Regions from separate parts of the Acinetobacter sp. MD2(2019) genome, predicted to be linked through region 2. Evidence: predicted binding sites of a transcription regulator. Region 2 holds the regulator's gene; each other region holds the start of a gene.

Region 1 (10,224 bases), on a different contig from region 2:
TGAAATATTGCGTGCATGATCGCCAATCCGTTCTAGGGAACGCAACACCCACAAAACATTCAGCACCCGCGAAATATAACGCGGATCTTCAATCATGTACGTCATTAAGGTACGCGTAGCAGATTGATATTCGCGGTCGATGTCGGCATCGGCACGTAATACATTCACCGCTTGATCGGCATCTAAACGTGCAAAGGCATCTAAGGCATCGTGAATCATCACGCGCACCTGATTACCGATATGACGCGTTTCCATAAAACCGCGCGGTGAGCCACCTTCTTCACACAAACTTTGTGCAATGCTGGCAATTTTAGACGCTTCATCGCCAATCCGTTCGAGGTCAGTATTGGCTTTACTCATGGCTATCACCATGCGTAAATCAATGGCGGCAGGATGACGGCGCGCCAAAATAAAAGTCAAACTTTCATCAATTTCTAATTCTAGACGATTGACTGTTTTTTCAGTGTATTGCACATCTACTGCAAGATTGACATCCATATCCAACAAGGCATGAATGGCATTGGTCACCTGTTGTTCAATGACCCCACCCATCGCCATAAATTTGGTGTTCACTTCCTGCATTTCTTCGTTAAATTGCGAGGAAATATGATGTGCTAATAACGGGTTTTTTAAGGTCAAAAGATTGCTCCCGAAAAACAGGTCAGAAAAAGATGAATGATTATTTAAACACAACCAACATGAAGATTTGATGACATTTTAGCTTTTATCAATGATCAGGCTTCGCCATTTGATGGTGTGGTTTTAATCAGGCAAAGTACAACATCATCCACTTAAATACGTTTAAGCAATGCCGCAAAAAATATACTTTTGTTTGAGCATCACTTTTTATGCAATGTGTTTGGCTAAAAGCTCAAATAAAGAAGGATCGACACATTGCGAGATATTAAAACGCATAAATTGCTGCGCGGTTGGACTATGACTAAAATTTGTTCCTGCGGCTAATATCACATGGTCTTGTCGGCACGCGTGCACCAAGCTTTCAGCCTGAACGCCCTGTGGTAACTGACACCACAAAAACATGCCCGCTTTAGGAATGGTCCACGGCACAATGCCTAAATCTTCTAACTGCCCCACCACAAAGCGCCGCGCCTCATTTAACCGTTGGTTGATATAGTCTAAATGACGCCGATACTGCGCATGTTTTAAGGTCTGATACACCAATAAACTATTTAGCTGATTACAACTAAAACTGGTGGCAATTTTCACCTTGACCAATAAATCGATATATTCAGATTTTGCTGCAATATAGCCACAACGAAACGCGGCAGACAACGATTTAGAAAAACTACCAATTTGAATAACCTGTTCAAAATTAGACAAGGCGGCATAGCGTGGCGCGGGGACTAACTCGAAGTCGGCATAAACATCATCTTCAATAATGAGCATATTAGCCTGTTCAGCCATTTTTAACACCTGATACGCAACCGCCAAATTCAAGCTTGCACCGGTTGGGTTATGTGGTCCCGCGTTGGTGATATACAGCTTAGGCGCGGCTTGCATGGCCTCGGCAAAGGCATTTAAATCGGGGCCATTTGGGGTAAATGGCACGGCAATCACACGAACCTGTAATAGTTCTAATAAGGTAAAAAAATTAAAATAGCAAGGGTCATCAACTACCACCACATCGCCCGGTTTCAGCCATGTTCGGCAAATTAAATCTAAAGCATGTGTGCCATTTTCGGTTAATAACACCTGATCGGGATGAAGATTCACGCCATAATGCTGGATGCGCTGACTTAATAATTCCCGCAAAGGTTCAAAGCCCAAAACAGGACTATAAGCCAATACATCTTCAGCGCTGGCATTTAAGGCATGTCGTAACGATTTACGCACAATCGCCTCTGGCATCCAATTTGTAGGCAACCAGCCACAACCGGGAGTAAATTTTGCATCGTGTGCAATCAGCGCTTGGTGTGCAACCCAAAAAGGATGCGTCGCCATTTCCGCTTGGGTACTGGGCAAATCAATGCCTGTTGCTTGCTGTTGATTCAGTACGAAATAACCCGAGCCACGGCGAACTTCAATTAAATTTTCTGCCAATAAGCGCTCATAGGCTTCTAAAACGGTTGAAACAGAAACCTGTAATGTTTGAGCCAGTTTACGCAAGGATGGCAACTTACTCCCCACCAAAAATTGGCGGCTTTGAATGCGCTCAGAAATATAGTCAATGACCTGATTTATTTTGGTTGGTTGTTGTGTATTGACCATAACAGTTGCTTCTGTGTCACCCAAACAGTTTTTTTAAATTCTAACCGGCTGATGCTACTTTTACCAGTATCGTCATGGCATAAAGGAGCATCATTGATTGGCAGGTTATGGGTTAAATGTTTATTGCGCAAAGTCTTCTTGAGCAACATTTTTTATGGGGATTACTTCTTCTGAGTTTGGCGGCACTGATTGCAGGTTATGTCGATGCAGTTGCAGGCGGTGCAGGTTTATTACTGATTCCCGCCATGATTATGCTGGGCCTACCTACACAAGTTGCCCTTGGCCAAGAAAAATTAGTCAGCATGGTGGGAACCTTGGCTGCCATTCGTAATTTTATGCGCAGCCGAGCCATTATTTGGCAAGTGGTGCCGCTTGGCGTAGTAATGGCACTTTTAGGCGCGTATGTGGGTGCAAAATGCGTTCTGATTTTACCCGTTAAAGTCCTTACCCTCGTGGTAATTTGTCTATTACCGATTGGATTAATCATCACATTATGTAAAAGCCGACTCTTGGCCCGTGCCAATGATCGTGAAAATGGACAATTTACCTCATCCAAACTGCTTCTGAGCATGGTTTGCTTAAGCGTGGGTTTTTACGATGGTTTTTTTGGCCCAGGAACAGGCAGTTTATTTATTATTGCGCTGTTTTTAATTAATCAATTTACCTTATTAAATGCTTCTGCAACAGCCAAAATCTTTAATTTCTGCTCGAATTTTGGCGCGCTGATTGCCTTTTTAATGGCAGGGAAATTAATGTTTTTGCTTAGCATCCCCATGATATTGGCCAATATTGTTGGCAATCATTTTGGTAGCCAACACACCATTTCAAGCAATGGCCGACTGGTGCAAAAAGTCCTTGTTTTAAGCGTTGTTTTATTAATAATCAGTCTTAGTCTCCATATTTTATAAGGAAATTTTTATGCTTGCTTTAGTCACAGGTGCATCTGCAGGGTTTGGCGTTGCTATTTGCAAATCCTTAATACAACAAGGTTATCGGGTCATTGGTGCGGCACGACGCTTAGACAAATTACAACAGCTGCAGGCTGAACTAGGCGCAGATTTTTTTCCTTTAGTATTAGATGTCAGTGCAGATCATCACACCCTTGAAGCCTGTTTAAAACAACTGCCAGCAGACTTTGGATTAGATCAGATCATGGTTCTCGTCAATAACGCAGGGCTTGCGCTAGGATTGGACGCCGCCGATCAGGCCAATTTAGACGATTGGAACACCATGATTGATACCAATACCAAAGGGTTAATCAACATGACTCGCTTGGTTTTGCCGTATATGGTCAAACGCCAAACGGGGCTAATTATTAATTTAGGTTCTATTGCTGGGACTTATCCGTATCCGGGAGGCAACGTTTACGGTGCAACCAAAGCTTTTGTGGCGCAGTTTAGCTTAAATTTACGTGCCGATTTGGCTGGAACGGGAGTGCGTGTGACCAATATCGAGCCGGGGTTGTGCGGCGGCACAGAGTTTTCAGTGGTGCGTTTTCATGGCGATGCAGAAAAAGCCGAACAGTTGTATCAAAACACGCAGCCCTTAGTGGCCGAAGATATTGCCAATACCGTGGCTTGGGTGGTGTCGCAACCACCACATATCAATATTAATCGGATTGAAATCATGCCGACATCGCAATCTTTCAATCCACTCAAAGTCACGCCAATTGCCTAAAAAAAGCGATTTTTAGCTGCCGCACTGGGTAGCTAATGTTTACTTAACAACGTCAGATCATGCTCAATAAAACATCTGACGTTGTCACAAAACCAAGCCTGCAATGCAATGAAACACCAATCTTTTGATGATTTTTTATGCAAAAAACCGGCAATTTTCTATGCATTTTTTGATCTAAACACTTTTTTGAAAAAAATAACGGCATATTGATTCAATTTAAGTTTTTAATTTTTCAAACTAAAATAAAAAACTGCTCAATATCAAATCAATTAACTTCACACCATTCAAAAAATATATAAAACGGGTAACATTTCATTCGTCAACTGAAAGCTAAAATGTCATTGAACTGTCATATTAAAGTTTCAAAATTCATGCAATTTCATTCACTACACCCTTCGCATGAATCATCAGACATCGGCTGTTTCGACTTCTGCTCCAAAACAAGCATATTTTCCAAGAACGTCTTCTCATATTAATGCACCTGCGCCATCTTGGTTTAAATATATTTTTGCGACCGTCATTTTAAGCGCAATCGTTTATATTGGCATTCAGCTTCAATTCGATTTATCTCATGTCCCACCTTTAAGCGCATTTTCATTCATTATGCTTGGGGTCGCGTTAATTATTGCGCTGGGCTTTGAGTTCGTAAATGGTTTTCACGATACCGCCAATGCAGTGGCAACGGTCATTTACACCAATGCCATGCCTGCTCCAGTGGCAGTAATGTGGTCTGGTTTTTTCAACTTTTTAGGGGTGCTGACCGCAAGTGGTGCGGTGGCGTACGGCATTATTGCATTGCTGCCTGTTGAATTAATTCTGCACGTGAATAGCGGTGCCGGTTTCGCCATGGTTTTTGCTTTGCTGATTGCTGCCATTATTTGGAATTTGGGCACGTGGTTTTTTGGCATTCCAGCATCGAGTTCACACAGCATGATTGGCTCAATTATTGGCGTGGGTATCATGAACCAAGCCTTACACTCAGCGACCGATGGCGTGAGTGGTGTCGACTTAGAGCAAATTTTTAAAGTTGCAAAAGCGTTATTTTTCTCGCCATTAATTGGTTTTGGTTTAGCCGCTGTAGCTTTTTTAATTCTTAAAGTGGTGTTAAAAAAACGCAAAACTGAAGTGTTTGAAGCACCTAAAGGCAATGAACCACCTTCGTTCATCGTGCGTATTTTACTGATTTTGACCTGTACAGGGGTCAGTTTCGCGCATGGTTCAAATGATGGTCAAAAAGGCATGGGCTTAATTATGCTCATTTTAATTGGTATTGTGCCTTTGGCCTATTCACTCAACCAAACTATGGATGAAAGCCAAGTTCAGTCCTTTGCTGCACTTTCAGAAAAAGCGGCACATACCTTAACGGTCAACCCCGACGCAATGCAAAATCCTGAAGCGCGCAATATTCTGACCAAGTTTATTCAAAACCATCAAATGAATGATCAAGTGATTCCTGCGGTTGCGGCATTGTCTAATCATTTAGGACAAGCGGTGGCAAGTTACGGCAGTATCGCCAAAGTTCCTGAACAAGCGACCATTAATTTACGCAACGATATGTATTTAAGCAGTACCAGCTTAAAGCAGTTAGATAAAGGCCAGCATCTCAATCAGCTTAACGCAGCTCAAAAAGCGACCATTTCGGATTATCGTCAAAACCTAGATAAAGCGACACAATATATTCCAACGTGGGTGAAAGTGGCTGTGGCACTGGCTTTAGGCTTAGGCACAATGGTGGGCTGGAAACGAATTGTAGTGACGGTTGGCGAACGCATTGGCAAAACCCATTTAACTTATGCGCAAGGCATGTCTGCCGAGCTTGTAGCCATGAGCACGATTATTGCCGCGGATAAATTCGGTTTACCAGTCAGCACCACACACGTACTTAACAGTGCCGTTGCCGGGACCATGACTGCCAATAAGTCGGGGCTGCAATGGGCAACCGTAAAAAGCATTTTAATGGCGTGGGTACTCACCCTGCCATGTGCCATGATTCTGTCTGCAAGCTTATATTGGCTGTTCTTACAATTTATTTAAAAATAAACATTTAACCATAAAACAGGGATCATTCGATCCCTGTTTTCATTTTAACCATCGTCTAAAACATCAACAAATTTCGCCTCTAAAATATGGGCTAAATCTTGCGGTTTTAAGCCAATATCCAAACCACGTTTTCCGCCACTGACATACATTTTCCCCAAGGTTTCTGCACTGGCATCGAGCACGGTTTTTAAACGCTTTTTTTGCCCCAGTGGGCTAATGCCTCCGACCAAATAACCGGTCAAGCGTTCGGCATCTTTCGGGTCGGCCATATGTAGTTTTTTACAGCCAAATGCCGCGGCAACTTTCTTTAAATTAAGCTGATGTTGCACAGGTAAAATGGCCACATAATGCTGTTTATCGTCGGTGACTAACAACGTTTTAAAGACTTCATGCACGGCCAAATTCAGCTTTTCTGCGGCTTCTAAACCAAAACTTTTGGCGTGTGGGTCGTGTTCGTATTCATGCAGGCTAAATTCAATTTTTTTAGATTTTAATAATCGACATGCCGGTGTCATCTCATGTTCCACTTTTACAATTTTTTTAAAGATAACATGGCTGCGATGATACAAGCACACTATTCTACGTTAAGATAAAACATCAGTCCCGCAGACAAGACGTCGCGGGTTTAGCAGTGAATCGTTCGACTCAAAACTGCATCGATTTCACATCTTCACAAAAAACCCCATGGATGATTAAAAAAAGACTGATTTTCGCGACAAATCCGAGTAAAATTCGGCTTTTATTTTTCTCCAGAAAGGCACCGCCTCAATTCAAATTATGATGTTTTTCAAGGAATTTTTATGATCGCGCTAGATATACAACATGTTCGCATGAATCAACATGCTGTAGATAAAGCACAGGCGTTGCAATGTCTAGTGAATATTTTGGTTGAAGATCAGCTGGTCACACCCGAATATCTACAAGGTTTAACGGCTCGTGAACAGCAAAGTGCTACCTATTTGGGTCAAGGAATTGCGATTCCACATGGGACACCTCAATCTCGCCAATATATCTTAGAAACAGGTGTGCGTTTGGCGCATTTCCCTGAAGGTGTGGTCTGGGATGGAGAAAATAAAATTTATTTGGCGGTAGTCATTGCTGCTAAGTCAGATGAACACTTACAAGTTTTACAGATTTTAACCCGTGCCCTCATTGACGATGTGTCCGAGCAAGTCAAAAACGCCCAATCTGCCGAACAAATTATTGAGTTATTACATGCGCAGCCACCATCGCTTGCGCTGCATGAAAACTTAATTGCCACTCAAGTTGCAGCAGAAGACGTTGAAGATTTAATTTGGCACGGCACACAGTTACTCAAACAACAAAAATTGGTTGAATGCGGATTTTTATCGGCACTGAATCCAAAACACATGATTCATTTAGGTGAAGGCATTTGGTCGATCACCGCCAATCAGCATGTGTTAAGCCCTGCGGTGAGTATTATTAAATCGGAACAACCGATTCGTCATCAGGACAAAGAACTCAGCAGCTTACTTTGCGTAGCCAGCAACGATCAGCTTGACATGCCGCAGTTCAATCGTCTAATGGATATTTTGTTCGACCCTGCGCAGCTGAGCAAAATTCACCAAGAACAAAACAGTCACCAAATTGCGCAGTTGATTGGTGCAGAAGTTATTCCCGATTGGCCAGCGCGTAAAATTATTTTAGCCAATGCTCATGGTTTACATGCCCGCCCTGCAACGCAATTGGTGAATATCACTAAAAATTTCCAAGGTGAGATTCAAGTTGCAGCCGATGACGGCGCTTTTGTGTCGGCAAAAAGTTTAACTAAGTTATTGTCGATTGGTTGTCGCCGCGGCCAAACTTTAACTTTTATTGCTGAACCAGAAACCGATGCCGTTGCCGGTTTAGATGCCGTGATTCAAGCCGTGAAAGATGGCTTGGGCGAAGAAGTTGAACCGATTGATGAACATACAGCACCTGTTGCACAAGTGCCTGAAGTACTGACCTTTGAACAACCCAATGACGGCAACAACAAAGGCATTGCCGCATCTGCGGGTTTGGCGTTTGGCCCTGCGCATGTGGTCAAACCACGTGAATTCCAATACGACCGTTTTGGCCATAGCTTAAAACAAGAAAACGAACGTCTTGATATTGCCATTCGCCAAGTCAAAAACAGCATTCGCCAATTTATTGCGCAAACGCAATCGAGTGCAATTAAACAAATTTTCTTGGCACATTTGGAAATGCTGGATGATCCGGATTTAATCCAAAATGTAAAACGTGGCTTAAAGCAAAACTTATCTGCTGCTGCAGCTTGGCATGACTATATTGAGTCTGCGGCCAAAGCCCAAGAAGCTTTAAAAGACCGTTTACTTGCCGAACGTGCCGCCGATTTACGCGACATTGGCGAACGTGTTTTAGCCGTATTGTGTGGCGCGCCTGAAATTTCGGAGCCTGAACAACCGTACATTTTAATCATGCACGATGTTGGCCCAAGCGATGTTGCGCGTTTAAACAAAGACCGCGTTGCAGGCATTTTAACTGCTGTGGGCGGTGCAAGTGCACACAGTGCGATTGTGGCCCGCGCCTTAGGCATTCCTGCTGTAGTCGGTGCGGGTGCAGATGTGCTCAACATTGACAGCAACACCACCGTGCTGATCAATGGTGATAATGGCGAATTTGTAATTGAGCCTGAACAAAGCTTAATCGACCATGCCATGGCTGAGCGTGCTAAGCAACAACAATTACGTACAGAAGCTGAACAACACTGCTTAGATGCAGCCATCACGCTAGATCAACATCATGTTGAAATTGCAGCGAATATTGGTAAAGTTCAAGCCACCGCGCAAGCCGTCAAATACGGTGCCGAAGCGATTGGTTTATTGCGGACTGAATTGGTATTTATGTCGCACAACAGCGCACCAAATGAAGCTACCCAAGAAGCCGACTACCGTGTCGTACTTGATGCTTTAGCAGGTCGCCCACTGGTGGTACGTACCTTAGACGTTGGCGGTGATAAGCCTTTGCCATACCTTCCGCTTGCACCTGAAGAAAACCCGTTCCTTGGTGTACGTGGTATTCGCTTAACTTTACGTAAGCCTGAATTGTTACGTCAACAATTGGCGGCATTGTTAAAAGCAGCCGATAATCGCCCACTTCGCATTATGTTCCCAATGATTGGACGTGTGGAAGAATGGCGTGCAGCAAAAGCCATTTTAGATGAAGTCCGTGCTGAATATCCTTGCGACAACTTACAAGTTGGCGTGATGATTGAAGTGCCTGCTGCGGCATTATTGACCCCAATTTTGGCGCAAGAAGTCGACTTCTTTAGTATTGGCACCAACGATTTAACCCAATACACCATGGCAATTGACCGCGGTCATCCACTGCTTTCTGCAGAAGCTGATGGTTTGCATCCAAGTGTATTATTACTGATTGACCAAGCGGTGCGTTCAGCGCATCAATATGGCAAATGGGTCGGTATTTGTGGTGAATTGGCCGCAGACCCGAAAGCAGTACCAGTATTGCTTGGCTTAGGCGTAGACGAACTCAGTATGTCGAGTGCGAGCATTCCATTGGTGAAAGCACAAATTCGTACTTTAAATTACGCACATTGCCAACAATTGGCCCAACAAGCCCTTCGCTGTGAAAGCGCACTGGCTGTACGCGATTTGGTGGAATAAGTTATGGCAAAAATTTTAACCATTACCCTAAACCCTGCCATTGATATTACCGTGCAGTTAGACAGCTTACGTGTCGGCGAAGTTAATCGCCAACAAACAGCACAAAGTCATGCGGCAGGTAAAGGGCTGAATGTTGCACAGGTACTCAAAGATTTAGGCCACGAACTGATTGTGAGCGGCTTTTTGGGGCTAGACAATCGTCAGGTGTTCGAACAACACTTTCAAACTCAACAATTTGACAATCAATTTGTTTATGTTGCAGGTGAAACCCGTCAAAACATTAAAATTGCTGAACAATCTGGTCGCATGACCGATATTAACGGCAAAGGTTTTTGGGTCGATGCGACGGCAAAACAACAGTTAAAAAATCAACTGACCCAGTTACTCGACCAAGTCGAAGTGATTGTCGTTGCAGGCAGCTTGCCGCAAGGCTTTAGTGCACAAGAATTGCAACAATTGATTGAATGGTTACAGCAACAAGGTAAAAAAGTTGCGGTTGACACCAGTGGCGCAGCGTTAGAGGCGGCCATTGCGGCGAATCCGTGGTTGATTAAACCCAATACCGATGAGCTTACCGAAACCTATGCGCGTGCGGCCGACACCGTTGAACAACAACAACAATTGTTTAACG
Region 2 (10,224 bases):
CAATGAGTTTAACTACTCAATCGAATTCCCCTAATTTACAACGTAGTAAACGTTTTGCCAGCATTGCACTGATCATTGCTATTGTGACATGGTTAATGCTGATTGTAAGCACCAAGTTTTTTCCACAGCACACGCAGCTCATTCATATTTTAATGTTGGGCGCAGAAGCAGGTGTGGTTGGCGGAATGGCCGATTGGTATGCCATTACCGTGCTGTTTCGCAATCCTTTTGGTCAATTGCCGATTCCACGATTTTTACGCGATCACACCGAAATTATTCCGCGCAACAAAGCACGCATTGCCGAGTCGATGGGGCGCTTTGTGCAAGAAAATTTTTTATCGCCCCATATTGTACAAAAAACCTTGGCACACACCGACCTGAGTATGAGTTTGGGGCAATGGTTGGCATCGCCACAAAATAGCCAACAAGTCACCTTATTAATGCAGCAAAGCCTACCCAAAGTGTTTGACTTTGTTGGCCAAGAACAAATTGCCGGTTTTATTCAAACCAACAGCGTGCAATGGATTCGTAACACGCAAATTAATACGCTTGCCAGTGAAATGCTGCATGCCATTTTAGATAACGATTTCCATCAGGATTTATTACAACACGGCTTAGATGTGGCGCACGACTGGGTTATTTCCCATCCCGAACAAATGCGTGAAATGACCGAAAAAATTTTTAAAGAATTGGGTGTGGGGAAACTTGCCAAAGGTTTTCATTGGATTGGGATTGATATTCAACAACGCAGCATCGACAACTTATTAAATAAAGTAGAAGCCATACTTGCCGATCCCGAACATCCGTGGCGGCAACACATTGAACAGTATGCACAGCATTTAATGCATGCCTTGGCCGATGCCAACAGCAGTGCCAGCATTCGCTTAAATGCCACCAAAAATGCGCTGCTTGAAAGTCCGCAAATGCTGAATTTTATTAGTGGTGCAGTGGTCATTTTATGCCAAGCCATTAAGCAAGATTTAGAAAAAACCCATTCTGGGATTGCCCAAAATTTACGTGCCGCGATTGAATTATTGGGTGAGAACCTGATTCAAAATAATGATGTGCGCCAATTGCTCAATCAACGCTTAAGTAGTGCGGCGATTCAGTTAAGCGACCAATATAGCGATAAAGTGATTCGTTTTATTAGTGAACGAATTCACGAATGGGATTCAACCGAAATGATCGCGAAAATTGAAAATGAAGTCGGTGGCGATTTGCACATGATTCGGGTTAATGGCGTGGTGGTAGGTGCGTGTATCGGCTTAATTTTAGGCTTGATTCGTGCCAGTATTGAAGTTTGGCTGTAAGCGAAACTATTCGCGCCCTCTATAATTGGATATTTTGCATTCATGCTTTAGATATGTTATTCCTCTGAAAGAAGAGGAATAACAATATGCCAAGTTTAAAAACACCATTAATTCAATCAAGTACTTTAAGCCAGCGCAATAATTGTGAGATTTGGTTAAAGATGGAATCTGCCCAACCTGCGGGTTCATTTAAACACCGCAGCATCGGTGAAGCATGCAAACAATACGCCAAGCAAGGCGCAAAGCGCTTCATCAGTTCATCTGGTGGTAATGCAGGCATTGCCGTGGCCTACATGGGACAAGAACTCAATTTACCTGTGACTGTTATAGTACCCAAGACCACATCAAAACGTGCTATTGAGCTGATGCAAAATCAGCAGGCTGAAGTGATTGTTCATGGTGAAACATGGGCTGAATCCGATCAATTAGCCCAATCGCGTATCGATTCAGAAAACATATATATCCCCCCCTTCGACCATCCTTATTTATGGAACGGCGTTGCCCAAATCATCGATGAAGTGATTGCCGATGGCTTAACCCCAAGCGCAGTAGTACTGTCGGTCGGTGGCGGCAGTTTACTCTCTGGCATTAGTCAGGGACTGATAAAACACCAACTCAATATTCCAATTTATGCCATTGAAACAGAAGGAACGGCTTCTTTAAACACCGCCATGAAGACAGGGCAACATATTACGCTTGAACAGGTCACAGGTATTGCAACAACCTTAGCGGCTAAACAAGTATGTGCAAATGCTTTTGCCGTTTCGCAGCAACGTAAAGTCATTGGCTTAACCGTTTCTGATCACACAGCGGTTGCAGCCTGTATACAGTTTCTAGATGATCACCGCACTTTAGTTGAACCAGCTTGTGGGGCAACGTTATCGGTTTTATATGATCAGAAAATTCGCTTTGCGCAAACTGATAAAATTTTGGTGATTGTATGTAGTGGTGCGACCACAAGCGTGGAGCAACTGCATGGCTATGCGCAAACGCTGTAACCTCAGTCAAAACCGCCCGATAAAAATAATGCTCAAGGAATCGTAATGCTCAATTTCCCGTCTAAATTACCGCAACAAGGCGTGACCATTTTTAGCCAAATGTCGGCATTAGCACAGCGCCTTGGCGCACTGAACTTATCGCAAGGATTTCCCGACTTTGCCTCGCCCAGTGCATTAACCGAGCAGCTCAGCCTCGCCACCCAAGTTGGGTTTAATCAATATGCAGCAGGCGATGGATGGCTACCTTTACGCGAGCAAGTGGCACAAATTTTTCAGCAACGCGATGCAATATCACTCGATCCAATCACAGAAATTACCATTACTCCGGGGGCAACCATTGGGCTGTATGCCAGTATTCAAGCACTGATTCGCAGCGGCGATGAAGTCATTATTTTTGACCCCAGTTATGACAGCTATGCCCCAACTGTACAATTGGCCGGTGGCAAATCGGTTCACATTGCTTTAACTGCACCGAATTTTCAGGTCGACTGGCAACTCGTTGCCGACCGTATTAACCACCGTACCCGCATGATTATTGTGAATACACCACATAATCCCACCGGTCAGGTGTGGGCAAAACAAGATTGGCTGAATTTAATTGCCCTGATTCAAGATAAAAACATTGTGGTGCTGTCTGATGAAGTCTATGAGCATTTGGTCTTTGATCATCAACAACATTATTCAGCGCTATCTTTTCCAGAATTACGCGAACGCAGCATTGTGGTGGGATCCTTTGGTAAAACGTTTCATGTCACTGGTTGGAAAACCGGTTATTGCGCTGCGGCTCCGGCACTCATGCATTTATTTCGTCAGGTGTATCAATTCGCCAATTTTTGCGCCGTTACCCCATGCCAAGTGGCGCTAGCCAACTATATGCAACAGCATCCTGAACATATCCAACAACTTGCTGATTTTTATCAGCACAAACGTGATCAATTTAATGCAGGCTTAGCACATTCCGCCTTTGGTTTTGTTCCTACTCAAGGGAGCTATTTTCAAACGGTCGATTATTCATCCATCCGCCCTGAATTCAGCGACATTCAAATGTGTCAATTCCTTGCCGAAGAACATAAAATTGTGGCGATTCCATTGTCGGTTTTTTATCAACAAGCTCCCAAAGATTTGCGCATGCTGCGCTTTTGTTTTGCCAAAACCGAACAAACGCTGGAACAAGCCGGTGATATTTTGTCGAACATTCGTGCTTAATTTACACCAACACAACTGTGGGTTTTTTAAGCAGCCTGCACAATAACGCTCTTACCCAAAGAATAGGTCATCTATGAAGCAACGCTTGGTTTTTTCTGAACAAAACCTATGGAAAACCTTTCTCGCTTTTTTATTGCCATTGGTGGCCACCAATATTTTACAAAACCTTTCGGGCACAATTAATACTATTTTTGTCGGGCAGATGTTAGGTGTCGATGCCATCGCTGCTGTTTCGGTATTTTTCCCCATCTTATTTTGTTTAATGGCGTTTGTGATTGGTCTTTCGGCCGGCACCACCATTTTAGTCGGTCAAGCTTGGGGCGCGCAAAATTTGGAACGTGTCCAACAAGTGGTGGGTACAACCTTATTTTTAACCTTTTTTGGGGGTTTATTGATTGCCGCATTCGGCATCTTTTTTGCCCCAAATATACTTTTATTGTTGGGTGTAGATCCGCATATTTTGCATCTGGCTGTGCCTTATGTAAGAAGCATGCTGGCCGGTAGTCCGCTTATTTTCGTATATATTATTTATACCTCGGTGTTGCGCGGCGTGGGTGACAGTATCACGCCATTAATTGCCCTTGCTATGACCAGCGTACTCGGCTTAATGATCACACCTGCGTTTATTCAAGGTTACTGGGGCTTGCCTAAAATAGGCATTATTGCACCGGCTTTGGCCTCAATTATTGGCAATATTGCGGTACTGCTTTTTTTAACGGTGTATTTAAATCTACGGAAACATCCACTGCGTCCGAATCGGCAATTTATTTCCCATTTACGGTTTAAGCCAGAACTGGGCAAAATTATTTTAAAACTTGGTGTGCCAACGGGCATTCAAATGGTGACCACTTCACTGGCCGGTTTGGTGGTGGTCAGTTTGGTGAATCAGTACGGCGCGCATGCAACCGCAGCCTATGGTGCGGTCAATCAGGTTCTCAACTATATTCAATTTCCAGCACTTTCTATTGCAATTGCTGCATCTATTTTTGCCGCGCAAGCCATTGGCGCAGGCAAAGCACACTTGCTAACGAAAGTTATGCATACCGCAATGCGTATGAATTTAATGATTACCGGCAGTTTAATTGTGTTGGCTTATTTATTTTCATGGCATTTAATGGCGCTATTTATCACCGCGCCTGAAGTGGTGGCTTTAGGGCAAAATTTGCTCTTTATTGTGCTTTGGGCAATTTTGTTTTTTGGCGCAAATGCTATTTTTGCCTCGATTATGCGCGCAAGTGGCACCGTCACCGCCCCCATGCTGATTAATATTGGTTCTATTTTGCTAATCGAACTGCCGTGTGCTTACTTATTTAGTCATTTGTGGGGACTGATTGGAATTTGGATTGCTTACGCACTGGCCTTTGTCTGCTTATGCCTATTACAAGGTGGCTATTACCATTTTGTTTGGAAAAAACGGGCAATTCATCGCTTAGTTTAAGGCCAAAATTTTAGCGTTGTCATACAGTAGTCATCTTGCCATCCGCATTTTGTCACAAATATGTTTTAAAATAATCATTCAGCTTCGCAACTGAAATGATACTGTCATAATTAAGCTTTGTAATACTTGCTATCACATCTGCATACAATCAATAGGATAAAACGTTGTGAAAGAGGATTATATTTTAATTGTTGACGATGAATTACCCATTCGTGAAATGATTCATACGTCGCTTGATATGGCAGGTTTCCAATGCCTTCAAGCTGAAGACGCCAAACAAGCGCATCAAATGATTGTTGATCAACGTCCTGCCCTTATTCTACTTGACTGGATGTTACCCGGTGGAACCAGTGGTGTAGAATTATGTCGCCGCCTAAAACGCGATGAAAGTTTATCTGAAATTCCGGTGATTATGCTCACCGCGCGCGGCGAAGAAGACCATAAAGTCCAAGGACTGGACGCCGGTGCAGATGATTACATGACCAAACCGTTTTCGACCCGTGAATTGGTGTCTCGGATTAAAGCGGTGTTGCGCCGCTCGAATGCCTTAAGCGGTGAAAAAACCATTGATGCCAATGGCTTATTGCTTGACCCAGTGAGTCAGCGGGTTAGCTTTGCAAATACCATTTTAGAAATGGGGCCAACCGAATATCGCTTATTGGCCTTCTTTATGACCCACCCTGAGCGAGCCTATACGCGCGCGCAATTACTCGACCAAGTCTGGGGTGGAAATGTCTATATTGAAGATCGTACCATTGATGTGCACATTCGCCGCTTACGTAAAGTGCTCGAACCATTTGGGGTCGACCGCTTTGTACAAACGGTGCGTGGAACGGGTTACCGTTTTTCAACCCGCGCAGAAGTCTGCTAGGATGCCTGTTTGAGATGTATGAACCCTATCCAACGCCTGAATTAAGCCTTGAGCATAAAAGCCATCGTTATAGCAGTTTATGGCATTATGCCAAACAAGACTTAAGACAATTACTGTTCTTTCTCGTCATTGCAGGACTGATTGGGTTTGGATTAGGTTATTTGTGGTTATGTATTGCACTGGGTTGTGTGTTTTTTCTGATTTTACAATTACGTGCTTTATATCGAGTTAATGATTGGATAGCCAATCGTCCCTACGATGTCCCCCCCAATTTAGACGGCATTTGGGGCGCATTACTGTTTAATATTTATCGTTCACAGCGCCAAGAACGTGTCGTTCAAGCCGAAATGGTCGGATTAATTGACCGCGCGCAATCGTCATTAATTGCATTAGCCGAAGCGGTTGTGCTAACCGATGAATTACAACAGATTGAATGGTGGAATCCTGCGGCAACGCGCCTACTTGGCCTGCAAGAAATTGACCGTGGACGTAATATTTTGGGCATTTTACGCCAGCCGGCCTTTGTTGAATATTTCCATCATTTAGAACAACAACCCGACGGCATTAAACTAAAAATTTCCCTACAAGAAGACCGTTATGTACAAATCAAACTGACCCGTTTTGGCACCGAAAGCCGCTTATTGGTGGCTTACGACATTACTCGCGTACATAACTTAGAACAAATGCGTAAAGACTTTGTCGACAATATTTCGCACGAATTACGCACGCCACTGACGGTTTTAAGTGGTTATTTAGAAATGTTTAGCGACCAAGACGATTTTAATCCACGTTGGAAACGCCCGTTCGAACAAATGCAGGCGCAAACCAAACGCATGAATGCCTTGGTGAATGACCTGTTGTTATTATCGCGACTAGAAAATGACAAAACCATTGCCAAAAATCAAATTGTTGATATGCCAAGCTTAATGAATCAGCTCTTTGACGATGCACAAGCCTATAACTCAGATTATGGTCATATTCTTAATTTAGATATCGATAGCCACTGCGACTTAATTGGTTCAGATATTGAATTGGCCAGTGCCTTTGGCAACTTAATTACCAATGCCATTAAATACACGCCCAAAGACGGCGGTGTGATTACCATTGGATGGCATAACGATCAAGATCATGGCTATTTCACTGTGGAAGATAACGGCATTGGGATTGATCCCAAACATTTACCCCGCCTGACTGAACGTTTTTATCGGGTCGATACCGCGCGTAGCCGACAAACCGGCGGCACAGGTTTAGGGCTTGCCATTGTTAAGCATGTGCTAATGCAGCACGGCGCGCATTTAAAAATTGAATCGCGTCCGAATCAGGGTTCTTGCTTTAAAGCGGTTTTTCCCAAAGAACGACTCTATCAAACTGAACATTAAACGATTCTTTCGTAGACCATGGGTTTTGGGCAGCAAAATAATCCAGCCAAGTTATCGAATGTGCTTGCTTTTTTGCCCTTAAAACCACTATTGTGTGGCCATGAAAAACTTGTCTATTTTGCTTGGCATAGGTGGCTTATGTTTAGTCCTTTTTGCCATCTTTAAAATTCAGCAACCGAGCCAAAATGAAATAGAACGCTATCAGGCGATTTTGTGTTTCATTATTCGTCAGCCCGATGCAACGGATGACCACGCACATCTGATGCAGGACATGGAAAAATATCAGCAAGGCAGTATTTCTGATTATGCGGTGCAACATCCAGATTTTCGCCCGAAACTGGCCGACTCTTGGGTTAAACGCTATTTATCGCTAAATAATCAACAAAAACAACGTGCTAAAGAAAATTATCTGCCTTGTGTAGAGGTGCTCAAACAAACAACAGCAGATTAAATCCGTCTTGCTTTATTCACAGGCAAGCACATTTATTTTGGGCGTCATTCCATACAATCAATGAATGTCTATTTTGTGGTAATTTTTTTAGATCATCTATTTTAAAAACCAATCGCTCGCATTTTTAATTTTGCAAAAGATGTATTATGCTGATTATATAAAAATGAATAGAACATAATCACCTAGGTTGGATGTTCAAAATGATCCATTTAATTCAACAAAGTTTCGCCGTTGCACTGCTGATTGCCTGTGCCAGTTGCAGCCATTTGCCCACAAAAATTGTGGCCAAAGCCATGAATAATCAAGAAACCATAGATAATATCGCCTACTTAAAACAATATACACAAGCGCATTTATCGCAAGCCATTCATGTGGATGAAGATATTGCCTATGGCACGTTGCCAAGCCAAAAATTAGATGTGGTCTATCCTGAAAAAATGACGGGTCATTTACCAGTTGTGTTTTGGGTACATGGTGGTGGTTGGGTTGCTGGCAGCAAGCAAGGCAGTTTGGAATATGTCAAACTGATTGCCGATCGGGGATTTATTGTGGTCAATATTGAGTACACCTTGGTTCCGCATGCGCATTTTCCACAACAAGTCACTGAGATTAATCAAGCCGTTGAATATGTGCTAAAGCAACCATTTAAATGGAACATGGATTCATCTAAAGTGTTTTTTGCAGGCGATTCAGCCGGTGCAAATTTAGTCACCAATTATGTATCGCTGATAACCACCCCCGATTTAGCACAGTCCATTGCTCTGCAAAGCCCATTAAATCCAACACAGCTTAAAGGCATGGTCTTGCACAGTGGTGTTTATGACCTAAATACTTTGTATAATTCAACGCAAGCGGCGTCACAAGGTTTCATCCGTTGGACTGGTCGTGGTGTTATTGCAGATTTAAGCGGTGAAAAGCGTCCGACCGAAACAACCTTAAATAAAATGTCTGCCACACCGTGGGTGAATAAAGCGTTTCCACCTGTATTTTTGACGGCTTCAGCAAACGATTTGCTCACTGAAAAGCAAAGTCTGCCCTTTGTTGAAAAGTTAAAACAAAATGGGGTTCGTGTAGATGCACACATTTACCCAAAAGATTATAAAGAAAATTTAAATCATGACTTTAATTTTAATCTGCGTTTTCAAGCAAGCCAAGATATGCTTGAACAGTCGATTCAATTTTTATTAAATAAATCAAAATGAAGGATTTAATGTGCACTGTTTTTGATGGATTTAAAAAATACTGAATCCATGAATAAGTAAAATTGGGATAGCAAACTGAGCCATTTAAAGTGTCATATTAATGATCAATAAGCGCTACAATTTGGTTTGCAACCTGCCTCGCTTTATCTCTAGACCAACCAATCGCAAAGTGTTTTTCAGAGATTACAGGAATGTCTAAATTTAACGTTTCAATATATTTTTTTTCATCAACACCATGTGTAAGAATCAATTTTGGATTTATATTTTTAAGAATAAAATCAAATACTTCTTTATTTTCATTTTTAGATAATTCAGACTTTCGTGCGGTTGGATATGAATAGATATTGGTTTCCATGACTTGAAACTGCTGCGTTTCTAATTCTAGATGATTGCAGATCCATTCCATGACTCTGCGAGAATGACTTACCTCTGTTTTCTTGCCATTTTGCTTTCTATATTTTTTATAGTCAGATAACCACCTTTCTTTATGAAAGCCATATTCATCATCAAAGTAACTCCAAAAATCACTGGTTTCAGTCGCTGGATTAAATCCAACAATTAGAATATCTGAATCAAGTGGATTCCCTGAACAAACAAACGGGCGTATAGGCTTAACACTCACAAGTACTTTTAAATCTGAATAAAATTGTTTTAAATCATTCATCTATTTCCAACCCAATTAACATCGCTTTGCAACATTCTTAAAATAAAAGCAAACAAAACCCGATCTTTCATCGGCAAATGATCGGGCACGTTCATAATTTTTTATGGGTTTATGGCGAATTCAATTACAGCAATGCACCCATGCGTTCGCCCATATTCACCGTAGATTCTGCTTTAAAAGCATCATCCCATTGCATGGTATTTGGTTCGAATAAAACAATTGCCGTTGAACCTAAATAAAAACGCCCTAGCTCATCGCCTTTATTTAACTCAAGGGCATGCTTTTGCAATTCCAAACGTCCCGTAGGTTTCACCTTGCCTGTAGCAACAGTTTCAATGCCTGCCACAATCATCGCGCCAACCAATACCACCGCCATACGCCCAATTTCGGTGTCAAACAAACACACCATGCGTTCGTTACGGGCAAATAATCCCGGTACATTTTCTGCCGTCACCTGATTGACCGAGAATAATTCCCCCGGCACGTACAATGTTTCAGTCAACCTGCCTGAAAATGGCATATGTACCCGATGATAATCTTTTGGCGATAAATACACCGTTGCAAATTGACCTTGCTGAAATGGCGCGGCCAATTGGGGGTCTGCAATTAATTGATCGACCGAAAAATGCTGACCTTTGGCTTGAAATACTTCGCCATCTACAATTTTTCCAAGCTGCGAAATCATGCCATCGGCAGGGCTGACAA
Region 3 (10,224 bases), on a different contig from region 2:
GGCAGCAAAAATGCCGTAGGTATTCAGCATTGCCCAAAATGGACTGAGCGTGCTTGGAAAGAATAAATCGGAAATGATTTTTGCGTAAAACACATAAATCACAAAATCGTAAAACTCTAATGCGCCTCCTAGCGAGGAAAGGACGAAGGTGCGTTTATCTTGAGATGAGAGTTGGGTTGTGGCATCCATGCTTTATAATATGTAACAATAAAATTGGCTTGATGTTACTGTAAAAATGCTTAAAAAGTAACTGATTCAACGCGATAAACTTGCACCATTGGTTAAACTTATTGGCGGAATAACATTGGGGAAATACAGAGCAGCAAACCAATAATGCTCATAAGTGTAATATTTTCAATAAAATAAGGGAAAATCATTAAACCAAACCCACAGATCAAAGGCACAACCACTTTCTGTTTTTTGCCATACAGAAAATAACCGAAGCCAATCGAGCTAAAAACTAATCCAAGCAGTAAAGAGGTTGTATTCATAAAAAAATCAGGCCATTTTTGCCATCAGATTAGTACGAAAAGCTGAAAACCAGATTAATTGTTTTTGTGTTTAGTTTAATAAGTCACGAATTTAGCGAAAGTGAGTTTGTGATAGACTCATTAAGAGCAAAACATGATAGAGAAAAAGAGCGAAATGACCATTTTACCTGTGGCTCAGCGTGGCGAAAACATTTTAACGCTTAAAGCGGTACCTGTAGCTGCCAATGAATTTAACAGTGAGTGGCTAACACAATTGTCTGCTGCCATGTTTGACACCATGTCCGAACGCAATGGCGTTGGTATTGCTGCGCCGCAAGTGTATATTTCAAAACGGGTGATTATTGTCGCCTCGCGCTCTAATCCACGTTATCCCGATGCGCCAGAGATGGACCCGATTGTGATGGTGAATCCTGAAATTTTAGAATTTTCTGTATCGACCTGTTTAGGCGAAGAAGGTTGCTTAAGTGTACCGAATGAACGTGCGATGGTGGAACGTGCTGAAATGGTGCGTGTACGTTATTTCACTTTACAAGGCGATGAAGTTGAAAGCGCTTATCGCGGGTTTCCAGCCCGAATTGTACAACATGAAATAGACCATTTAGATGGTGTCTTGTTTGTGGATCGACGCTGATTTCCTAAGCCTTGTTTAAAACAAAAAATTTAGCCCTTAAACTGTTGTGGCGTTTTACCTAAATGACGTTTAAACATGGCACTAAAGGCGCTGGCATTGGTATAACCAAGCGATGTTGCAATACTTGAAATCGCTTCGCCATGACCAATTTTACTTAATGCCAAGGCAATGTGAAGCTGCTGAATCCAACTTCGATACGACAGCCCAGTGTCTTTTTGAAACATTCGCATTAAGGTACGTGGGCTCGTACTAATTTCATCGGCCCATGCATTTAAATCTTTTAGATCATTTGGCGTATCAAATAAAGCCTGACAAATTTTTAATAGTCGCGCATCTTTAGGCCATGGAATTTGAATGGGCAGTAAATTGGCTTTATGAATTTCCTCAAAAATAAGCACTTGTAACGCTCTGAATAATTCATCTGAATTGATGCCACTGCTGATGGGTAGGTGATGCGTTTCGTTTAAACGAATCAGTAATTCATGTAATAAGTTGCCTACACGAATAATAAAACAATGTTGGCTCATTACCCGTGCTGCTTTTTCTTCAATTAACGCCGTATTCATTTTTACATAGCTGAGTGCAATCACGCTATGTTCAATCCGTGCCGGAATCCATAAGGCACATTTGGGCGGCACAATCCACATTTGCTGCGGTGTATAAACTTGAATGGTGCCTATTGACGCGTACAGTAATTGTGCTCTTAAATGAGCATGTGGATAGGTAATGTCCTTATAAATATGTTCGGATGATTGACCAATAATCAATTCAGAATGATCGATATTCACTTAAAGTTGTCACTTATACAATATTAATTGGAAGATAATGCTGTTTCGGTCGCTTTACAATTGTTTTCTCTTGAAAAAATGGAGCTTTAGAGATGACAGATTTGGCACAAATTAAAGACGGTTTGGATGAAATAGACAACCAGCAATCACACAAAATGATTATTAAAATCGTCGGTGCTGTTGCGGTCGCACATTTACTGAATGATTTAATTCAGGCGGTGTTACCTGCAATTTATCCCATGTTAAAAGCCAATTTCTCTTTAAGCTTTGTGCAAGTTGGGCTAATTTCCATGGTGTACCAAATAACAGGCTCATTATTACAACCGTGGGTTGGCCTATATACCGATAAATATCCTAAGCCGTATTTATTACCAATTGGTATGTGTGTCACTTTTGTGGGTATTCTGGTTTTGGCATTTGCACCGAGCTTTGGCTTATTGTTGCTTGCATCGGCAATGATTGGTGTGGGTTCGGCAACATTTCATCCTGAAGCATCACGTGTCGCGCGTATGGCATCGGGTGGGCGTTTCGGTACAGCACAATCGACCTTTCAAGTCGGCGGCAATACCGGTACTGCCATTGGGCCATTATTGGCGGCGATATGTATTGTGCCTTTTGGGCAATATGCGGTGGCAGGGTTAATCCTTTTTGCGTCATTGGCAATTTGGATTTTAACGCAGGTGAGTCATTGGTCGGTTAAAAATGCTCAAAATCTAAGTATATTTAAGGCCAAAGCCGAGCAGACCAAATTACATGGCCAAAAATTGGTGATTGCGTTAAGTACCATCTGTGTATTGATGTTTGCTAAATTTACCTATATTGCAAGTATTGCAAATTACTTCACGTTTTACTTAATTCATAAATTTCATGTAGGTTTGCAAACAGCGCAATTGCATTTATTTGCCTTTTTAGCGGCTGTGGCACTGGGAACTTTTGTGGGTGGGCCGATTGGCGACAAAATTGGACGTAAAGCCGTGATTTGGGTGTCCTTTTTAGGTATGGCGCCATTTGCATTAATTATGCCGTATGCCGATTTATTTTGGACCACGGTGTTATCTATTATTGCAGGCTTAATTTTATCTTCTGCATTTTCTGCAATGGTGGTCTATGCGCAAGAAGCCATTCCGGGTCGGATTGGAATGGTTTCAGGGTTAATGTTTGGCTTAATGTTTGGCGTCAGTGGTATTGCAGCCGCAGGTTTAGGGTATTTAGCCGATTTAAATGGCATTGAATGGGTCTTTAAACTATGTTCATTTATGCCATTATTGGGTTTTGCGACCATCTTCTTACCCAATACACGCATTAAAAAATAAAGTACAGCCAAATGGCGTGAAGTGCATTTTCACGCCATTTGGAAAAGTATTTGTAGTGAAGCAAATAGAGCCTTGGCTTTCATTTAGATGTTTGTCTGGTTGTTCAAAGTCTTAGTCTGAGTGCAATTCATTGGTCTATTTTGTTTATTTCAGAAATTTTATAACCATAATGATGTTTACTGCCGAATCTTTGCTTATGTCTAAAGCCCCAATTTCTTGTTATCCAAAAATAGAATGATCTCAAAAGATGTATATGCAATTGCAAAAAGGGTAGCGCCGTCATCTTAATGCAATAAATGAAGCGTTAAATGAAAAATATAACAATGAAGTGATGATTTTATAGCCCATAAAAATGATTTGAAATGATCGCACTAATTCCTAGTGTTGTATAAAAATTCTGCAAAACTATGCGGTCTGATTTAAAATAAAGCAAAAGATCGGAAATAGTTTTTTCTGAAAATCAGAATGTCATATAATTGTCATAATTTAAATGAAGAATAAGGGGACTTTTTGATCCCCTTTACATGACTGCATGAATTCAAATATTCCTCCTGCACAAGAGTCAGTACAACTTGATCCAGTAAAGCCATCAAATGTACATGCACCGACGCCTAAATTTTTTATGCCGGTGTTTCTGACGGTTATTATTGCGACATTAATTTATATTGCTTTGCAAGTGAATGCTGATTTAGCCAATGTTCCACCATTAAATCTGTATTCTGTTGTTCTTTTATCTACCGCGTTAGTGATTGCTTTAGGCTTTGAGTTTGTTAATGGTTTTCATGATACAGCCAATGCCGTTGCAACAGTGATTTATACCAATTCTTTATCTGCACCTGTGGCGGTAATGTGGGCGGGCTTTTGTAACTTTTTAGGGGTCATGCTCGCAAGCGGTACCGTTGCTTACGGCATTATTGCACTGTTGCCTGTTGAACTGATTATGAATGTGGGCAGTGGCGCAGGCTTTGCAATGGTGTTTGCACTGTTAATTTCAGCCATTTTGTGGAATTTAGGCACTTGGTTCTTTGGTATTCCTGCCTCAAGTTCGCACACCTTAATTGGTTCAATTTTAGGTGTGGGCATTATGAATCATTTGCTTACGCAATCGACTGGCGCGTCAAGCAGTGGTATCGACCTTGATCAGGTATTAAAAGTCGGTAAGGCATTACTGTTTTCGCCTTTAATTGGTTTTGTGTTTGCAGCGCTGATTTTCTTATTGGTGAAATTCTTTTTTAAACGCCATTTTGAATTGTTTCAACCGCCAAAAGGTGCTGAACCACCACCACCGATTATCCGTGCGATTCTCATTTTTACCTGTACAGGGGTTAGTTTTGCACACGGTTCTAACGATGGGCAAAAAGGTATGGGCTTAATCATGCTGATTTTGGTTGGATTGGTCCCGCTTGCCTATTCGTTAAATAAAAATATGGATAGCCAACAGCTACAAAGTTTTGCGCAGTTGTCGTCACAAACATCGGTATTAATTGCGCCAGAACATCAAAAAATTGATGATCAAGACGCTGAACATGTACTTACATTGTACTTACAAGATAAGAAAATCACCCCAGAAGTTTTGCCAGCACTGGCTAGCATGACGCAGCATTTGGGTGAAGAAATGCAAAGCTATACTTCACTTAAAGATATTCCTGAACATCAAGTGACTGAAATTCGCAACCAAATGTTCTTAAGTACAAGTGCGCTAAAAAGCTTAGCTAAAAAAGACGCTTTACCACATTGGACTGCTGAACAAGACAAAACCGTAAAAGCTTACCAAAAAAGCTTAGATGGTTTCTTACAGTATATTCCAACATGGGTAAAAGTTGCTGTGGCATTGGCATTGGGCTTAGGCACCATGGTGGGCTGGAAGCGTATTGTGGTTACTGTGGGCGAGCGTATTGGTAAAAACCATATGACTTATGCGCAAGGAATGTCGGCAGAGTTGGTTGCAATGAGTACCATTGCAGCAGCAGATGGTTTTGGTTTGCCAGTTTCTACTACGCACGTTTTAAATAGTGCGGTTGCTGGAACCATGGTTGCCAATAAATCTGGCTTACAAGCTTCAACCATTCGTAGTATTTTGTCTGCTTGGGTTCTGACTTTACCAGTAACGATTTGTTTGTCTGGTGGTTTGTACTGGTTGTTCTTGAAATTTATTTAAAGCTGTCGGGCTACATTAAATAAAAAAAGCTTTGCCTCGGCAAAGCTTTTTTTATGGGTTAAGGTAATTGAGATTATTTTTTAAACATAAATTTGTTTTTCACTAATCCGTACACGGCAGAAAAGGGCAGCGCACTTCTGACCAAATAAGCAGCATTCCACATTCCACCATGATTGGCACCTTCCATAAGCAACTCTAAAGGGTGTTCAGGGGTATTCTTGGCTTGTGCCAAACTGCTCGGGTTGCGTAAATCGTGAATCCACATTGCGGCCATAATGGCATTGGTGGTTTCTGGTTCAAAAGCTTCTACATCAAACAAATGTGCGCCAGAAAAAGCCGCTTTAAGCAGTGGATTTTTGGTGACCGACTGGGTTGTGGTGGAAGGTGCAATGTTAATACAGACATGTTGTCCCTGAGTTTTTGCCACAATGGCACGCCATTGCTGAATGCGTTTTGCCAGTGCGTAATTCGGGCCTTGTTCAAGCACTAAACAGTCGGCAATGCTGTAACTTTTACCATTATTGGAACGAATGGCTCGATGCGTGTGCGGTCTTAAAAAATGACGAATACTTAAACCTGAAACACCTTTGGCTAGCATTTTTTCTAAGGTAGAACGCTGACCGAGTTTTTGGCGCGCACGTTGCATCACTTGGGTGGGCACCGCGTAAATATCGGTGGGTGTGCACATAAACATCAGTGTGCTGTCGGGTTTTTTGCTGCTTACATATTGCATAATGGCATCCATCGCCATGGCGACACGGACATGTTTTTCGCCATCTAAATAAGCAATCGCTGCAAGGTCAAGCTGTTCTGGCATTTTCGCCAGCCAATCTGCAATTTCTGGAGTTTGGGTTAAAAGGTTGGCACCCAATAACGAAATAAATTGATCGCTGTGGTTTAAACGCGTGCTTGCAGGGGCAATTAAGGTGGCATTGCCATCTTGAATAGTTTTTAAAATACGCGTCCACACGTTTTCATTGGGCAAATCGATTGCCACAATATTGGCTTTCCACTTCGACAACCACGTTAATGGACCCGCTTCAGAACCTGCACCAAATAAAACCATAGTTCGGTCTGACAAATCTAACCATTCAGGGTGGGCTTGTACGGCTTTTAGTGCTTCGGCATGGCTGGCTTCTATAATGCCTTGTTCCTGCCATGCATCAATTTGCGCAAGTAAAGCTTGTCCTTGTAAGTTTTTTCCGCCGTAAGGAATATACCATTCGGGTGCTTGGCTGCTTTGCCCCTTAATGGTAATGCTATGCAACGGTTGTATTTGTGGCGCTTGCATAAAATTTTGCAGGCATAATTTGCTGTCTTGACGATGAAACTCAAATAATTGATGGGCTTTTTGTAAGCCATGTTTTGCAATTTTGAAGGGGTTTTCTTTGAGGCGAATACTATCTTCAACCATTTTTCTAAAATAAACAGGATATTTTTTTCGCCAGTTTTTTTCTTTGATCACCTCTTTCGAGGCTTTATTATCAATGAGAGCCAAGGCTTCAGACAAAATTTGCTGTCCCGTCCGTGATGTGCTTATACGTTGATCTTCATCGCAGGGGAATTGGAGTCCTTCTCGTGTTTCTGACATGCAAGTCGTCCTTTAAAATAATAATTTGACAGTTATATTAATTATGGCGTGATTTGGCACTTTTCGACCAGTATTTCTTGCGAGAAAATGTAGCAAATCATCACAGAGTGTATCTTTATTTAGTCGTGCCGGAAGCTCCATAAATGACAATCATCACTTATGGAGGCTGTTTTAAAGATACGCTATAGAATGATTATATTTAGAACGGTAGTTGTGTTAATTCGACTAAAAAATGTGGCAACACTTTGGGATTGATCAGCAAGGTGACAACAACACCGTAGGCGGCCCCCCAAAGGTGCGCACTGTGATTGACATGTTGTCCTGTTCTTTTAGACGACCAAATGCTATAGCCCACATAAAGTACAGCAAAAATAATGGCAGGCACAGGAATAAAGAAAACGAGAATTAAATTCCAAGGTTTAAACAAAATGTAGGCAAACAAAACTGCAGACACCGCACCAGATGCACCCAAGCTTGCCCATTGGTAATCGTTTCTATGCTTAAAGTAGCTTGGTAAAATAGAAAAAATTAACGCGCCAACATAAAACAGCACAAAGCCCATATTAAAGGCATATTGTCGGTAAAATTGCTCAATGGCACTGCCAAAAAAGAACAGGGTAATCATATTAAACAGCAAATGCGTACCATCGGCATGCACAAAACCATAGGTAATAAAACGATCGTATTGACCTTTTTGCATTGCAGGTGGCCAAAAAATGAGACGATTCATTAGTGCCTGATTAGAAAAAGCCAACAATGAAATGATTACGGTAAGAATAATGAGCGTAATACTATGGTTAAAGGGTAACTGAAGCATAAGTTTTTATCGCAAAAATAAGGTCAATATAAAAATTAAAAAAACAATTCCGACAATTTTAGTTGATTTTTCTCAATTACCCCATATTTTTAGTTAAAATACAGCCTTCATATTGAGGAAAGAAAACGTCATGTCGACTGAGAACATCAACTCTGCGGTGGCAGGAACAGAAGAAATTCCAAATTTATTGATTACGCCTTCTGCTCAAGAATATTTAGCAGACCTCTTGGCGAAACAAAATACGCCGGGTATTGGTGTTCGTGTGTTTGTAGAAAGTGCGGGTACACCTCGTGCAGAATGCTGTATGGCATATAGCGCGCCAGAAGAAGTTGTACCGACAGATTATAAGCAAGATTATCCAAATTTTCCTGCTTTTATTGATGCGCCGTCTATCCCATATTTACGTGACGCGGTTATTGATTATAACAAAGACCGTTTTGGTGGGCAGTTAACATTCCGTGCACCTAACTCTAAGGTACCACGCGTTGGTGCAGATGCTTCGATTGAAGAACGTATTGCTTATGTATTGCAAGCGGAAATTAATCCCGGTTTAGAAGGGCATGGCGGAAATTGTAGTTTGGTTGAAGTGATTGACGATGCCGAGCACGGATTAACCGCAGTGTTAAAATTTGGCGGTGGCTGCCAAGGTTGTTCTGCAATTGATGTGACATTAAAACAAGGTGTTGAAACCACATTACAGCAGCATATTCCGGAGCTAAAACGTGTGGTTGACCAAACTGACCATAGCCAAGCAGAAGGTGCTTATTTTAAATAAGTTTTTTTTGCTAAATAAAAAAGACCTCTTATGAGGTCTTTTTTTAGTTTATAGATACAAACTGAATGTTAGAACTTCGCTTCTAGTGAAAGCGTGAAGCGACGTGGTTCACCATAAATTAAGCCATTATAGAAACCATATTGGCGGTAGTAAGTTTTATCAAACAAGTTACTTACATTTAAACTTGCAGAGAAGTTTTTATTGATGTCGTAACGTGCCATTGCATCAAATAATGTATAACCTTTAACTTTAAGTGGGGTGTTATCGTATGTTGGAATACCATCTTTAAGAACTGGGTTACCACTTGCGTCTAGAATTGGTCGACCTGGGTTTGGTGTATTAATTGTTGGAGTTTGCCAAGATGCACCAGCACCAATTGTTAAACCGTTGATATAGTCAGAAAGGTTGTACGTTGTATGGATGCGGAATAAATTACGTGGATCTTTGCGATCTGCTGTGCTTTGGTCTTTAACAGACAAATAAGTATAACCCGCAGAAACATTCCAGTTATCGGTTACAGCACCAGAAATTTCGGTTTCAAAACCTTGGGTTTCACGACCAGTACCTTCAAAATATGCTTGTGTGCCTGCAACACCTTGTACAAGGTTATCACTGTCTTTTATCGCAAGATTTTTTTGCTTGGTTTTAAATACTGCTAAAGAGGCATTTAACGTATCATCGAACCATGCACCCTTAATTCCTACTTCATAGCTTTGGCCAGTAATTGGGTTTAACACATCTCCATTCTGTTTTTGCTGTGATTGTGGTGTAAAGATATCTGTATAACTTGCATAGGCAGAATAATTTTCTGCAAAGTTGTACACTAAACCGTAATAAGGTGTCCATGCATGAGTACTTTTTTGACCACTTTGACCACTTAGTGTGCCATTTTCTGTATAACTGTTTATGTATGTATTGTAATAACTACGGCGAACACCTGTAATTAACGATAAGTCATCCATCAAACTGAAACGTGCTGCTAAATAGCCACCATATAAATTTGTAGTTGTCTGTTTATTTGCACCTGTGCGAGTAGCAATAATATCGCTATATTCGTCACCCGACCATGTACGCCAGTTGGTTGATAGATTCGTCCGGTATTGACAGCTTGTTGGGCCACTTGAAGTAACACCATCTATATTACAATTAAATGCCCATTCTTTATCCTGCGTCTGTGAACCAGTCATGCCCAACATTAAATCATGTTGGCGACCGAATAGTTGAAATGGACCCGAGAGTGAAATATCTAAAACATCATTTTTTGTTTCTGATTCACTATGAAGAGCATTTAAATAAGCACCAGTACCATCTTGATTCCAATGTGGATATTCATTTCCTGTTAACGGCTTACCATTGTTTCCAATAATATCATTTCCATTTGCATCTTTCTTCTTAATGCTTCTATTATTTACCTTCACTACACCAAGATTGTTTAAAGCTTCACTTTCAGTATGTGCATAATGTGTACTGAGTTTCCAATCGTTTGCTAACTGGCTGTCTAAAGAAGTAAAGAAGGTTATACCTTCATATTCTGAGCGGCTCCAATCTGCAGTTGGATTGAATTTACGGCTGAAATTAGTGGTGGTTGCATCTGCAAACCATACAGGTACGTTGGTTCCCCAAGAAACACCATGCTCTTTTTTATTGTCATATTGGAAGC

What was found. Region 2 encodes PhoB, which activates phosphate uptake and scavenging genes when phosphate is short. Its sites were predicted from a motif close to TGTCATNAANCTGTCATAA; they were not measured.
Region 1: the regulator PhoB is predicted to act here: its motif matches at 4,243-4,261, upstream of I2F62_RS08900 (inorganic phosphate transporter).
Region 3: the regulator PhoB is predicted to act here: its motif matches at 3,690-3,708, upstream of I2F62_RS06725 (inorganic phosphate transporter).

The regions. Positions count from the first base shown of each region.
Region 1 is NZ_VTDU01000014.1:35,912-46,135, reverse strand. Features, by position in the region: gene phoU (phosphate signaling complex protein PhoU) at 1-639, opposite strand, end outside; gene I2F62_RS08915 (PLP-dependent aminotransferase family protein) at 847-2,229, opposite strand; gene I2F62_RS08910 (TSUP family transporter) at 2,346-3,137, shown strand; gene I2F62_RS08905 (SDR family NAD(P)-dependent oxidoreductase) at 3,148-3,906, shown strand; gene I2F62_RS08900 (inorganic phosphate transporter) at 4,306-5,940, shown strand; gene ybaK (Cys-tRNA(Pro) deacylase) at 5,991-6,461, opposite strand; gene ptsP (phosphoenolpyruvate--protein phosphotransferase) at 6,747-9,593, shown strand; gene pfkB (1-phosphofructokinase) at 9,597-10,224, shown strand, end outside.
Region 2 is NZ_VTDU01000025.1:15,899-26,122, reverse strand. Features, by position in the region: gene I2F62_RS11435 (CC0125/CC1285 family lipoprotein) at 1-6, shown strand, start outside; gene I2F62_RS11430 (DUF445 domain-containing protein) at 3-1,310, shown strand; gene I2F62_RS11425 (pyridoxal-phosphate dependent enzyme) at 1,397-2,308, shown strand; gene I2F62_RS11420 (methionine aminotransferase) at 2,354-3,514, shown strand; gene I2F62_RS11415 (MATE family efflux transporter) at 3,588-4,952, shown strand; gene phoB (phosphate regulon transcriptional regulator PhoB) at 5,119-5,823, shown strand; gene phoR (phosphate regulon sensor histidine kinase PhoR) at 5,838-7,202, shown strand; gene I2F62_RS11400 (hypothetical protein) at 7,303-7,653, shown strand; gene I2F62_RS11395 (alpha/beta hydrolase) at 7,854-8,855, shown strand; gene I2F62_RS11390 (hypothetical protein) at 8,953-9,519, opposite strand; gene asd (archaetidylserine decarboxylase) at 9,644-10,224, opposite strand, start outside.
Region 3 is NZ_VTDU01000009.1:45,605-55,828, forward strand. Features, by position in the region: gene I2F62_RS06700 (MFS transporter) at 1-189, opposite strand, end outside; gene I2F62_RS06705 (amino acid transport protein) at 288-491, opposite strand; gene def (peptide deformylase) at 625-1,122, shown strand; gene I2F62_RS06715 (AraC family transcriptional regulator) at 1,152-1,910, opposite strand; gene I2F62_RS06720 (MFS transporter) at 2,003-3,223, shown strand; gene I2F62_RS06725 (inorganic phosphate transporter) at 3,756-5,381, shown strand; gene I2F62_RS06730 (hypothetical protein) at 5,455-6,972, opposite strand; gene I2F62_RS06735 (rhomboid family intramembrane serine protease) at 7,172-7,789, opposite strand; gene nfuA (Fe-S biogenesis protein NfuA) at 7,920-8,564, shown strand; gene I2F62_RS06745 (TonB-dependent siderophore receptor) at 8,633-10,224, opposite strand, start outside.